2 regions of the Aerococcus sp. Group 1 genome follow, and region 1 is predicted to be linked to the other one. Evidence: riboswitches for the same ligand, from Rfam matches in the RefSeq annotation. Region 1 holds a riboswitch; the other holds the start of a gene.
What was found. Region 1 has a riboswitch for FMN ahead of HMPREF9243_RS02535 (energy-coupling factor ABC transporter ATP-binding protein). Riboswitches for the same ligand answer to the same signal wherever they lie in the genome.

Region 1 (5,779 bases):
ACGATGTCGATGAAAAGGACATTGAACTTGATATTACTGGACCAGCAGAAGTTACCGCTGCTGACATTACTGCTGACGCGGACTTCGATGTTTTGAATCCATATCTACATATTTGTTCTTTGGCTGAAGGTGCCAAGATCCATATGCTGATGCATGTTAAGAATGGACGTGGCTTCGTTCGAGCAGAAAATAATAAAACGGACGACATGCCAATTGGTGTCATTCCGGTCGATTCAATCTATACACCAATCAAGAAAGTAAACTACCAAGTAGAAAATACCCGGATTGGTGAAGTCAATGAGTACGATAAATTGACTTTCGATATTTGGACGGATGGAACGATTGCCCCTAAGGAAGCTTTAAGCTTAGCGGCTAAAGTCTTAACGGAACATCTTGCAATCTTTGTTAGCCTAACTGATGAAGCTCAAGAAGCTGAAATCATGGTTGAGAAAGAAGAAACACAAAAAGAAAAAATGCTCGAAATGACCATTGAGGAATTAGACTTATCGGTACGTTCCTACAACTGCTTGAAACGTGCAGGAATTAATACCGTTGAAGAATTGACTCAAAAGACTGAAGCAGAAATGATGAAGGTCCGCAACTTAGGACGTAAATCATTAGACGAAGTCAAAGGCAAACTCGACGCATTAGACTTATCTTTAAAAGATGATGACTAATATCTTTAAGAAGGAGGAATAGAAAGAATGAGTTACCGTAAATTAGGTCGTAGTAGCTCCCAACGTAAAGCCTTATTACGTGATTTAACTACTGACTTATTAATCAACGAACGCATTACCACGACTGAAACTCGCGCTAAAGAAATTCGTAAAACTGCTGAAAAAATGATTACCTTAGGTAAAAAAGGCGACCTGGCTTCTCGTCGTCGCGCAGCATCTTACTTACGTAATGAAGTGAGCGATGTTCGTGTGGAAGATGAAAAAATCGTTATTGAAACCGTTCTTCAAAAGTTATTCAATGACTTAGGTGAACGTTACGCTGACCGTCAAGGTGGTTACACCCGTATTTTAAAAACTGAACCACGTCGTGGCGACAACGCTCCAATGGCGATTATTGAATTAGTATAAAACTTTTGAGTGTTATGATGATGGAAAGGAAGAAGTCTTTCTTTCCGAGTCTAGCTCTTTCATCCCTAGGCAGAAGTCTAGGGATGAAAAAGTTTGTTTTTTATTGAGACATTTTATATGTCTTTTTTTTGCGCTTTTTTTAGTTTTCGATAGAGAATATTTGTTATAATAATAATGTTAATGAACATTCATAGAGAAGAGGTTTCCCCATGCGCCAAGAACGGCTCTATTTCCCTCAGCTAGATACCCTGAGGCTCTTTGCCATGCTTGCCATCATTTGCTATCATTTCTTCACCAATTCCTTGCCGGGTGGCTTTTTAGCGGTGGATATATTCTTAATCCTATCGGGTTATTTGGTGACCAGTCAGTTAGAACGGCGCTTAAGGGAGGGCAAGTCCTTCAGACTGGGCTGGCAATTTTTTAGGCGCTTAGGGAAGATGTTTTGGCCCTTGGTCTTTTTTATTATTCTCTTGCTAGCGCTCTTACTTCTTTTTCAAACTGAGCTGTTAACTAATATCCGACCAGTGGTCTTTTCCAGCTTGGCCTTTGTCAATAACTGGTATCAGATTGCCATCGGGTCTTCCTATTTTGCTGAATTTCTCCACCCCTCGCTTTTGACCCATCTCTGGTACTTGGGGGTCTACCTACAGTCGCTCTTGGTCTTTTATTTCATCTATGGCTTACTGAGACGGCGGCTGGTCAAACAGCATTTTACTTATTTCTTGATCGTCTTAGCCTTGATGTCAGTGGCCTGGATGGCTTTTCTCTTTACTCCGGGTCAAGACCCTAGCCGGGCCTACTATGGGACCGATAGTCGCTTATTTTCCTTTTTATTAGGGAGTATCGCTTTCTTAATGGGGGAAGAAATCATAGGCTTCTCAGATCGGCTACTTAAGTCGTCTTGGACGCCAGACTTAATTGCCCTAGTGACTGCTGGTATATTAGCAGTCTTGATGAAGTTCTTGACGGATTCTTCCATATGGACTTATTACGGGGGCATGTTGGTCTTTGACCTACTGGTAGTCTTATTGCTCTTGGCTATTGTCCAAGACCAGTCCTTTATTGGTAAAGCTCTTCGCTTTAAGCCCTTGGCCTTTATCGGACGGAAGAATTATTTCATCTATCTGACCTACTATCCCATCTATATTGTCTTTACTGCCCATGCCAGTCAACAAAACTGGTTTACCATGCAACCGTGGTTACAGGTCTTAGCTATCTTTGTGATTGGTCTACTCCTAGACGCCCTAATTAATCAGCGCTTAGTGACAATACCGATTTATTTACGGCCTAAAGGAGAGCCCCTCCGTTTAATTACCGGTTTTCGTCAAGTCCGGTCTAAGGAGACTCCCTGGTACCAAAAAGTCCTCTTTTGGGGCTTTACCCTGGTCCTAGGCCTGGCGCTCTTTGCCCTAGTGACAGCACCCAAGGGAGAAGTGGTGCTCAAGTCTGAGGCTGAAGCTCGGGAGGCCCGTGAAGCTATCGAACAAGCTAACCGGGAAAAGCATACCATTGCTAGTGATAGTGATGAAGATATTGAAAAATACCGGCAGTCGCTCAGCCAAGACCAACAGGCCATCGTGAGTGACTTCTCTAATGAGGTTCTCTACCAGGCTAACGGCCTCAGTTTTACCTTCTTAGGAGACTCCTTAACCATCGATGTCTCTAAGGGGATTACGGCCCTCTTCCCACGGTCAAATATCTGTGCCAAGGTGGGACTCCAAGTCTACCAAGCTGGTGAACTAATCGATAGCTTTAGTGCCGATAATGAGATTCAGGATAAAGTGGTGGTAGATTTAGGCGCCAATGGTGGCTTTACTTCCCAACAAATTAACCAATTACTGAAACGCTTTGAAGGAAAGAAGATTTACCTGGTCAATACCCATGTTAACCGACCTTGGCGCCAACAAGTCAACGAAGCCTTGAAGGCAACCGCTGATAGCAGGAAGAACTGTCAATTAATTGATTGGTCTGGTTACTATGATCAAAATGCCCAAGCCGATTGGCTCAGCCAAGATGGCATCCACTTCTCAAAAGCAGGGGTCAAGGCTTGGACAGACTATGTGGGTCGGGCACTAATTGAAGATAATAAGTGATAAATCAGTTGAAATATAGCACTGGTTCCGTTACACTAATAAGAGATTTACAGATATCTTCGGGGCAGGGAGCGTTTCCCGACCGGCGGTAAAAGTCCGCAAGCTATCAAGGGATTGATAGGAATGAACTAGTGTAATTCTAGTACCGACAGTAAAGTCTGATAGGAGAAGAGTGAATACGATAACTATAGCCCCTCCGTTAATTAGAACGGAGGGTTTTATTTTAGAAATGGGGAGACAATTTGGAGTCGATCATCTCTGTCAAAGATGTTAGCTTTCGCTATGATAAGGAAGAAGACAAACAAACCATCAAACAGGTTTCTTTTGATATCTTTGACCAAGAATGGGTAGCTATTATCGGTCATAATGGCTCAGGGAAATCTACCATGGCCAAACTAATTGATGGGCTATTAGAAGCGGAATCCGGCCAGATTACCGTGGCGGGTTTAACGCTTAATGAAGCCAATGTCTGGACGATCCGGCAAAATATCGGCCTGGTTTTTCAAAATCCTGACAACCAATTCGTTGGAGCCACGGTTGAAGACGATGTGGCTTTTGGCTTAGAGAATGCTGGGGTACCACACGATGAAATGGTCGAGCGGGTCAATTGGGCCTTAGACGAGGTCGGCATGTCGGCTTATCGACAATATGAACCCAGTAACTTATCCGGAGGGCAAAAACAACGGGTAGCCATTGCAGGCATTATTGCTCTCCAGCCCCGGGTGATTATTTTGGATGAAGCCACCTCCATGTTGGATCCAGAAGGGCGCGAAGAAGTGATGGAGGTTATCCGCCGTCTAAAGAAAAAGAGCCAGCTCACCGTCCTATCCATTACCCATGATTTAAGTGAAGCGGCCAGTGCCGACCGGATTTTGGTTTTTCGTCAGGGAGAAATCGTTAATGAGGGCAAACCGGCAGAAATATTTTCTTATGGGGATAAGTTGATCGATATGGGACTGGGCGTGCCCTTTAGTGTGCAATTAAAAAATGCCCTAGCCCAACGTGGTTTTTCATTTGAAAAAGATTATTATACTGAAGAAGGGATGGTGGATTGGTTATGCAAATTGAATTCCAAGGCGTAAGTTATGCTTATGGGGCGGGCACTCCCTTTGAAACCTTGTCTTTGCATGATGTGAATTTAACCATTCCCGACCAAAGTTTTACCGCCTTTATTGGCCATACCGGTAGTGGGAAATCAACCGCCATCAAACACCTTAACGGCCTCTTGAAGCCTACTCAAGGAACCGTTCAAATTGGGCCAGACCAGTTGACCAAGAACTCTAAAGGAGAAGTCCTACGGCGGATTCGTAGTCAAGTAGGGATTGTCTTTCAGTTTCCTGAGTCGCAACTCTTTGAAGAGTCCGTCCTTAAAGATGTTATGTTTGGCCCCTTAAACTACGGAGCCAGTGAGGAAGAAGCCCGTCAAAAAGCCATTGAAGCCCTGGACCTGGTTGGTTTGCCAAGTGAGTTATATGACCAATCGCCCTTCGACTTATCAGGCGGGCAAATGCGCCGGGTAGCCATTGCTGGAATCCTTGCCATGGAACCCCAGGTCTTAGTCTTGGACGAACCCACGGCTGGCTTGGATCCAAAAGGTCACCGGGACATGATGGCCATGTTCTACCGACTCTATAAGGAACGCCAGTTAACGGTGGTTTTAGTGACTCATCAAATGAATGATGCTGCCCAATATGCCAATCATATTGTCGTGATGAATCGAGGAACGGTAGTCCGTCAAGGGCCCACAGCGGAAATCTTTTCTGATGCTGACTGGCTGAGGGACCATAGCCTATCCTTACCTGACAGTTTAGCCTTCAAGGCGGTTTTAGCTGACCGAGCAGGGGTTCAACTCCAAGACAATCCGCTAACCGTTGACCAACTCGCGAATAGTATTCTTAACTATTTTGAACTAGGGGAGGTTCAAGATGAAGAATAAATTTATTATGGGACGTTATTTGAACGGCGATTCCCTGGTCCACCGAATGGATCCACGGGCCAAATTGATCATTATGTTCATTTTACTGATCTTTATCTTCTTCGCCAATAATGGCCTGACTTATGGAATCTTAGGCCTCTTAGTGGTGGCTTTTGTCTGGCTGACCGGAATTTCTTTGAAAATTTTTCTCAAAGGGTTAAAGCCCATGATCCTATTGATCCTAATTACGGTGGCCTTGCAGTTATTCTTTACCCGGACAGGGGAAGTTTACTGGCAATGGGGCTTTTTAGCCATCACTGATGAAGGTTTATGGAACGCCTTATTTATCTTTTTGCGTTTCGTTTACATTATTTTCATTTCTACCATTCTTACCTTAACCACCAAACCCCTGGATATTACCGATGGCTTGGAAAGTTTGATGAAGCCCTTAAAGAATATTCTACCAGTCCACGAAATTGCCTTAATGCTGTCCATTGCATTACGCTTTGTACCAACCTTATTAGAAGAGACGGACAAAATTATGGATGCTCAATGGGCGCGTGGGGTTGACTTTAGCGAGGGCTCCTTAATGAGCCGGATCAAGGCCATTATTCCCATCCTGGTGCCCCTCTTTGTCTCGGCCTTTGACCGCGCCTACGACTTATCCATTGCTATGGAAGCCCGTG
Region 2 (5,779 bases), 840 kb from region 1:
TTACTGACTCAAAAGATCTATGCTGACTTAATCCAAAAATATGCAGTCAGTCCCTTTGCTTTGAAGCTGTCCCAACAAGCCTTGGAAACCTTGGCAGTGATTGCCTACCAAGGCCCAATTACCCGATTAGAAATTGATGAAATCAGGGGAGTTCAATCGCAAGCTATGATTAAACGCCTCTTATTGCATGACTTGATTGAAGAAGTAGGGCGAAAAGAAGGTCCTGGGCGTCCGATTCTTTACCAAGTAACTAATTATTTTTATCAATATTTTGGATTGAATTCAATAGCTGACCTCCCTGATATATCATCGCTTTTACCTGAAGATGAGGAAGATAAGGGCTTATTTGATGAAGAAGGAGATAAATAATGGAAAGATTACAAAAGGTCATTGCCCATGCTGGTGTGGCTTCGAGACGCGATGCCGAAAAATTAATCCTTGCTGGCCGGGTGCGGGTCAACGGCCAGGTGGTTACTGAACTCGGCACTAAGGTCACCAAGAAGGACCTCGTTGAAGTTGACCAGGTGCCTATATATAAAGAAGAACCCGTTTACTACTTATTTAATAAGCCGGATGGGGTCATTTCTTCTGTTGCTGATGATAAGGGCAGAAAAGTAGTGGTTGATTATTTTAAAGAGATCCCCCAACGTATTTATCCTATCGGGCGCTTAGATTATCATACGACCGGAGTCTTACTTTTAACCAATGATGGGGAATTTGCCAATTTATTAATGCATCCTCGTTACGAAATTGATAAGGTCTACGTGGCTAAGGTAAAGGGCTATCCTAGCCCTGATGCTCTTAAGCGCTTAGAAGAAGGTCTAGTGATAGACGGGCAGAAAACCGCTAAGGCTAGGGCACGCATTCGGAAAAATAAGGCTGCTAAGGAAAATGCAACCGTTGAGTTGACAATTCATGAAGGACGTAATCGTCAAGTCCGTAAGATGCTTGAAGCAGTTGGCCATCCCGTAAAACGTTTGAACCGCGAACGCTATGGCTTTTTAACGACTGAAGGTCTAGGAGTGGGTGAATACCGGCCATTATTAAAAGCTGAAGTTGAGCGTTTAAAACAATATGCCTTACAAAAATAAAACGCTTGCATTTCTCCTATAATAGGGTTATAATTTATCTGTAAAATTAAATAAATGAAATCTTCGGGGCAGGGTTAGATTCCCGATCGGCGGTGATAGTCCGCGAATCAGTGAGCTGATAGAACTAGTGAAATTCTAGTACCGACTGTAAAGTCAGAATGGGAGAAGATAGTAAATACTTACTAATTAATTCTTTTCATTGAAGACTTTCGGTGAAAGGAATTTTTTATTTTCAAGAAATAACAATTAACCCTGACTGAGAAGAAGAAAGGGGAAATTGTTATGAAAACAAGTACACGTCAGTTAATTGTTACCGCAGTTATGGGGGCTATTGCCTTTATCCTTATGATGTTTTCTTTTCCGATATTGCCTGCTATACCTTTCTTAAAGGTCGATTTTTCTGATGTACCGATCCTATTCACCACCTTTTTGTTTGGTCCATGGAGTGGTGCAGGGGCTGCTTTTGTACGGAACTTTTTACACTATATGCAAACAGGTGGCAATGCAGGTTACCCAATCGGAGATATGGCTTCTTTCATAGCTACTCTTTCTTATTGCTTGCCAATTTACTATATTTTACGTAATTATGATCTTCGTTTGAGCAAACAAGTTGAAACGGCTAAGTACTATGTCAAAGTCTGCTTTGCTTTTGCAATCGGTAGCGTATTAATGACGTTTGTCCTTTCTTTGGCTAACTACTATGTCATTACTCCCTTCTATATGGCTGTGATGAATTTCGAAATTCCTAACATGCAGGAATATATTCTTTATGGCATAGTTCCCTTTAATTTACTCAAGGGTCTGATTATTTCGATAGCTAACTTTATTGTTTTATCGGCTGCCTTACCTGTGGCTAAGCGGCGTTTAGTTTAGTTCAGGGCAATTATTATTCGCTAGGTAAATCCCTTGCCATTGAAATAAAAAAGACACCAGCTTAATGAGAAGCTAATACTTGCTTAACTTCTTAAGCTGGTGTTTTTATATGTTTCGTGTTGTGAAGATGGCATTCTTCTTCCTGGACTTTAGGAAAATTTGAGTTGGTTAATCATTTGGTAAATCCAACCTAAATCTTCAGTCGTTAGATCATCCTTTATTGTATGAATGGTTATGACCTTAAGATTAAATAAGGGGTAGGTGGTTAATAAAATATCAATCCTTGAATGGTCTAGGTCTTCCATAAAGTAAGTATCTGTGATGGGGGTGACCTCAATTAATGAGCCAAAAAACAGGTGGAGTTTTCCACAGATTTCTCCAGTGCTGTAAGAACGACCGGTATAAACCGCGATATTTAGGCGTTTATAGTCCTTATAAAAATGATTGATTGTTAAGGGATAAAATGAATAGACATAAGAAAACATAATAGCCGTACGTTTGGCCATTAGCCCTTTACTGAAATAGGATTGAAAACTTTCTAGAATTGGCTGTAGACGGGCGTTAAAGCCGGGAAGGATGAGTTCCCATTTTTCCTTTAAATTACTGATTTCTAAAGCAGTCAACTGCATCTTAGAATAATTTTCATTTTCCTTTACATCGAGCTTATCCTGGCAGCAATTATAGAGTAATAAAAGCAACAGATCCTTCTTATCTTGGTCTAAAGGACTTAATTGCTGGCTGGTCGTTAGTTGATCCAATTCTTTAAAGAAGTTAGCGATGGCTTGAGAATGATCATTTGAAGAACGAATTTCTTCCTTTAAAGCTTGGATAGATAAGTAGGTGGTGTGTGGTGCTAGACCGACTAAGAGTTGACGGACGGCTTCAGAATTGATGGATATTTTTAGGCGATACTCGATATCAAAGATAGTAAATTGGGCTTTTGTGGCGGTTAAGGATTCTTGTAGGCTCGATAGGTCCCTTGGTAAGTAACCGTCTTGGACCAGGTCTTTATGCTTATAACGAATTAAATTGATGGCAAGAATAATGGGGAACAAGGGGTGACTACTATAAAGTCCTAGGCTAGGCATGGAGTGCCTTAAGTAGAGGGAGATTTTGTTAATATCCTGATGACTCACCTCATTAAAAGGCCATTGGGTTAACTGGTAACCAAATTCAAAAAATCGTAATAAAATTTCCTTACCTCACGTTCGGGACCCTCAATAGTAAAGGGGTTCATGGTGAGACTGAGACTTGGATAATAACTGGTAAAAAATTGGTTAATGGAATCAATGATGCGATAAAGAGTAGACCGACTAACGAATAACTTTTCGCACATATAAGAAATATAGTAAATTTTTTGACTGAAAATGGTTCGTATTAAAATGAAATAAATACTATTGCTAAAAAAGTAAGGATAAAATGCATTAAGCTGAGGCGGGGTAGAAGCAACTAATTTGATGTATTTATATTTCATTTCAAACTGTAGTTTGTCGGGAAAAATGAGAATGAGTTGCTTTAAGTCAGAAATTATTGTCTGTGATGAACAATTAAAATGGTTCTTTAATTCTTTGATGGCCACCATTTCTTGATCACTGCTAATGAGGTATTTGATAATATTTAAGCGCCGCTGGTCTAATTTACTCAGTAGCTTGGCCATTGTTTGGTCTGTTGATGTATCCATTTAAATATTACTCCCTTCTGTAAGAAAAATTAAAGACGACTTGGAAAATTATCCAGTCGTCCTTTTTGTTTTTAATCTCAATCATGTTGATAGTAAATGTCTTTTTAAATAGTGGTCTTGCTTTTTAGAAAAACAGTTATGATACACATGCAGTCTTGATGCGTAAAAACAAATAGTCTTATTACATTAAAACATAAGAATTTGATTTTTAATATACAATCCTTGGGATAGCTATCCCAAAAATTAAATAAAGGCTAAATTATTGAGATCAGACTTAGTAAGAATTACAAAGTCGTATTGATCAGTAATGGTGAGTTAAATAGATAAAATTAATAGGATTTATTTCGATTGGTCTTTCATCTGCCTCTTCTTTTTCCTTTTTCGTAGGTCTTCGCTATAATGAATGTGAAAATAGACAATGAGGGGTGAAAAGATGTTAGAACTCTTAGCTGAAGTCAAGAAAGGCACAGCAGACTTGAATCAAAATACACTTTATCAAATTCTTATTGGTAAACGCACACCCTCTAGCTTGTTTTACGCCTATAGTCACCAGCTCTTATTCTTATTTAACTTATGTCCTCAATTATCCAAGTTAAGCTGGGAAAAGTTAGGCCAGGTTGATCATGAGCCAGAGACTGATATGCAAACTTTATTGGCTGGTCTAAAATACCGGCAGGGGCTATTTCCAAAAGCTAACCACCAGGCTATACAGACTAGTCTACTCTTATTCTTTCAAGCTCTAGCTAATGCTAGCCATGGTGAAAAAAGCTACCAACCCCTTACACAAAGTGCTCAAATTCAATACCAGGTCAAGTGCTTCTTTGCTTGGACGCAAAAAAAGTATCGTAAAAAGGAGTTAGCGACTATACTAGGCCAGGAATTAGAAGCAATTTTAGCTGCTTGGCCACTGGAGCAGGCCGATATGTTATTGGCTCGGATCGGTTATGTTGACTTGCCAGCGCTGACTTATGAAGAATTAGCAAGTCGTTATCATTTTACTTTAGACCAATGCCATTTGTACTATAGTAGTTTAATTGATCGCCTCATGATCACAGTTCTATCCGCGGATACTTACCCCCTCTTAAAAAGCTTTTTTGAAAGCTTTATTGCCCCCTATCCTCCTTGGTCAGATTCCGCTAATGTGAGCTATGGTTATATTAAACAGGGCTATTCATTAGAAAAAATTGCTAAAAACCGTCATTTAAAAGTTTCTACCATAGCCGATCATTATGTGGACATTATGCTTTCTCGTCCAGAAGTTTTAGCCCAGGAAGCCAGTGACTTGTTCGGCGCAGATTTAAAGAAGATTGATTGGTCGCTTGCTTATAATCACTTTGAAAGTTTTCAGAAGGCTTTTCCTAAAGCGCCTTATTGGCTTTACCGTTATTATCAAATGATGCAAGTGAAAGAGGCCAGAAAGGAGCAAGTAAGATGTTAGAAGATCTCTTAGCGACTCACTTTGGTTACCAGTCTTTTCGCCCTGGGCAAAAGGAAATTTTACTCCACTTACAGAAGCGAGAAAACACGATTGGTATTTTACCTACTGCTGGCGGCAAGTCATTGATTTATCAGATCTACCAGTATTTAAATCCCGGTCCCATTTTGCTTATCTCCCCTTTGTTGGCATTGATGGAAGACCAAGTTAGTCAGTTGCAGGCACTAGGTTTTAAAGCAAGTGTGGCAATAACTAGTCAATTAAGTAAACAAGAAAAAAACTGGTTACTTCATCATCTCCATGACTTTCAATTTATTATTATGTCACCAGAAATGCTCTCCCAACCCGCTGTCTTACGGCGCTTAAGGCAAATTGCTATCAAACTGATGGTCATTGATGAAGCGCACTGTATTTCTCAATGGGGCTATGATTTTCGCCCGGAGTACAGTGCCCTCAGACAATTTCGCCAAGCCTTAAATCATCCTTTAACCCTAGCCCTGAGCGGTAGTGCTAGTCAAAATACACTAGCAGAGATTGCCCAGCATTTGTTTAGTGATTGGGAAAGCTATCAGCAAGTCCAATGCCCCTTGGACCGTCCTAATTTGTTCTATGGTCAATTGAAGCTTAATGAAAAGGACAAGTTTCTCCATCTTAATTCCTTGCTTGAGACCTTACCAAAGCCGGGAATCATTTATGTCC

Region 2: linked by a shared signal. The riboswitch ahead of HMPREF9243_RS06420 (ECF transporter S component) and the one ahead of HMPREF9243_RS02535 (energy-coupling factor ABC transporter ATP-binding protein) in region 1 are both predicted to bind FMN.

Annotation. Positions count from the first base shown of each region.
Region 1 is NC_015278.1:525,476-531,254, forward strand. Features, by position in the region: gene HMPREF9243_RS02520 (DNA-directed RNA polymerase subunit alpha) at 1-677, shown strand, start outside; gene rplQ (50S ribosomal protein L17) at 705-1,085, shown strand; gene HMPREF9243_RS02530 (acyltransferase family protein) at 1,295-3,178, shown strand; FMN riboswitch at 3,230-3,355, shown strand; gene HMPREF9243_RS02535 (energy-coupling factor ABC transporter ATP-binding protein) at 3,421-4,260, shown strand; gene HMPREF9243_RS02540 (energy-coupling factor ABC transporter ATP-binding protein) at 4,236-5,114, shown strand; gene HMPREF9243_RS02545 (energy-coupling factor transporter transmembrane protein EcfT) at 5,104-5,779, shown strand, end outside.
Region 2 is NC_015278.1:1,362,604-1,368,382, reverse strand. Features, by position in the region: gene scpB (SMC-Scp complex subunit ScpB) at 1-369, shown strand, start outside; gene HMPREF9243_RS06425 (pseudouridine synthase) at 369-1,091, shown strand; FMN riboswitch at 1,147-1,265, shown strand; gene HMPREF9243_RS06420 (ECF transporter S component) at 1,374-1,964, shown strand; gene HMPREF9243_RS06415 (hypothetical protein) at 2,114-3,019, opposite strand; gene HMPREF9243_RS06410 (helix-turn-helix domain-containing protein) at 3,121-3,645, opposite strand; gene HMPREF9243_RS06405 (helix-turn-helix domain-containing protein) at 4,079-5,083, shown strand; gene HMPREF9243_RS06400 (RecQ family ATP-dependent DNA helicase) at 5,077-5,779, shown strand, end outside.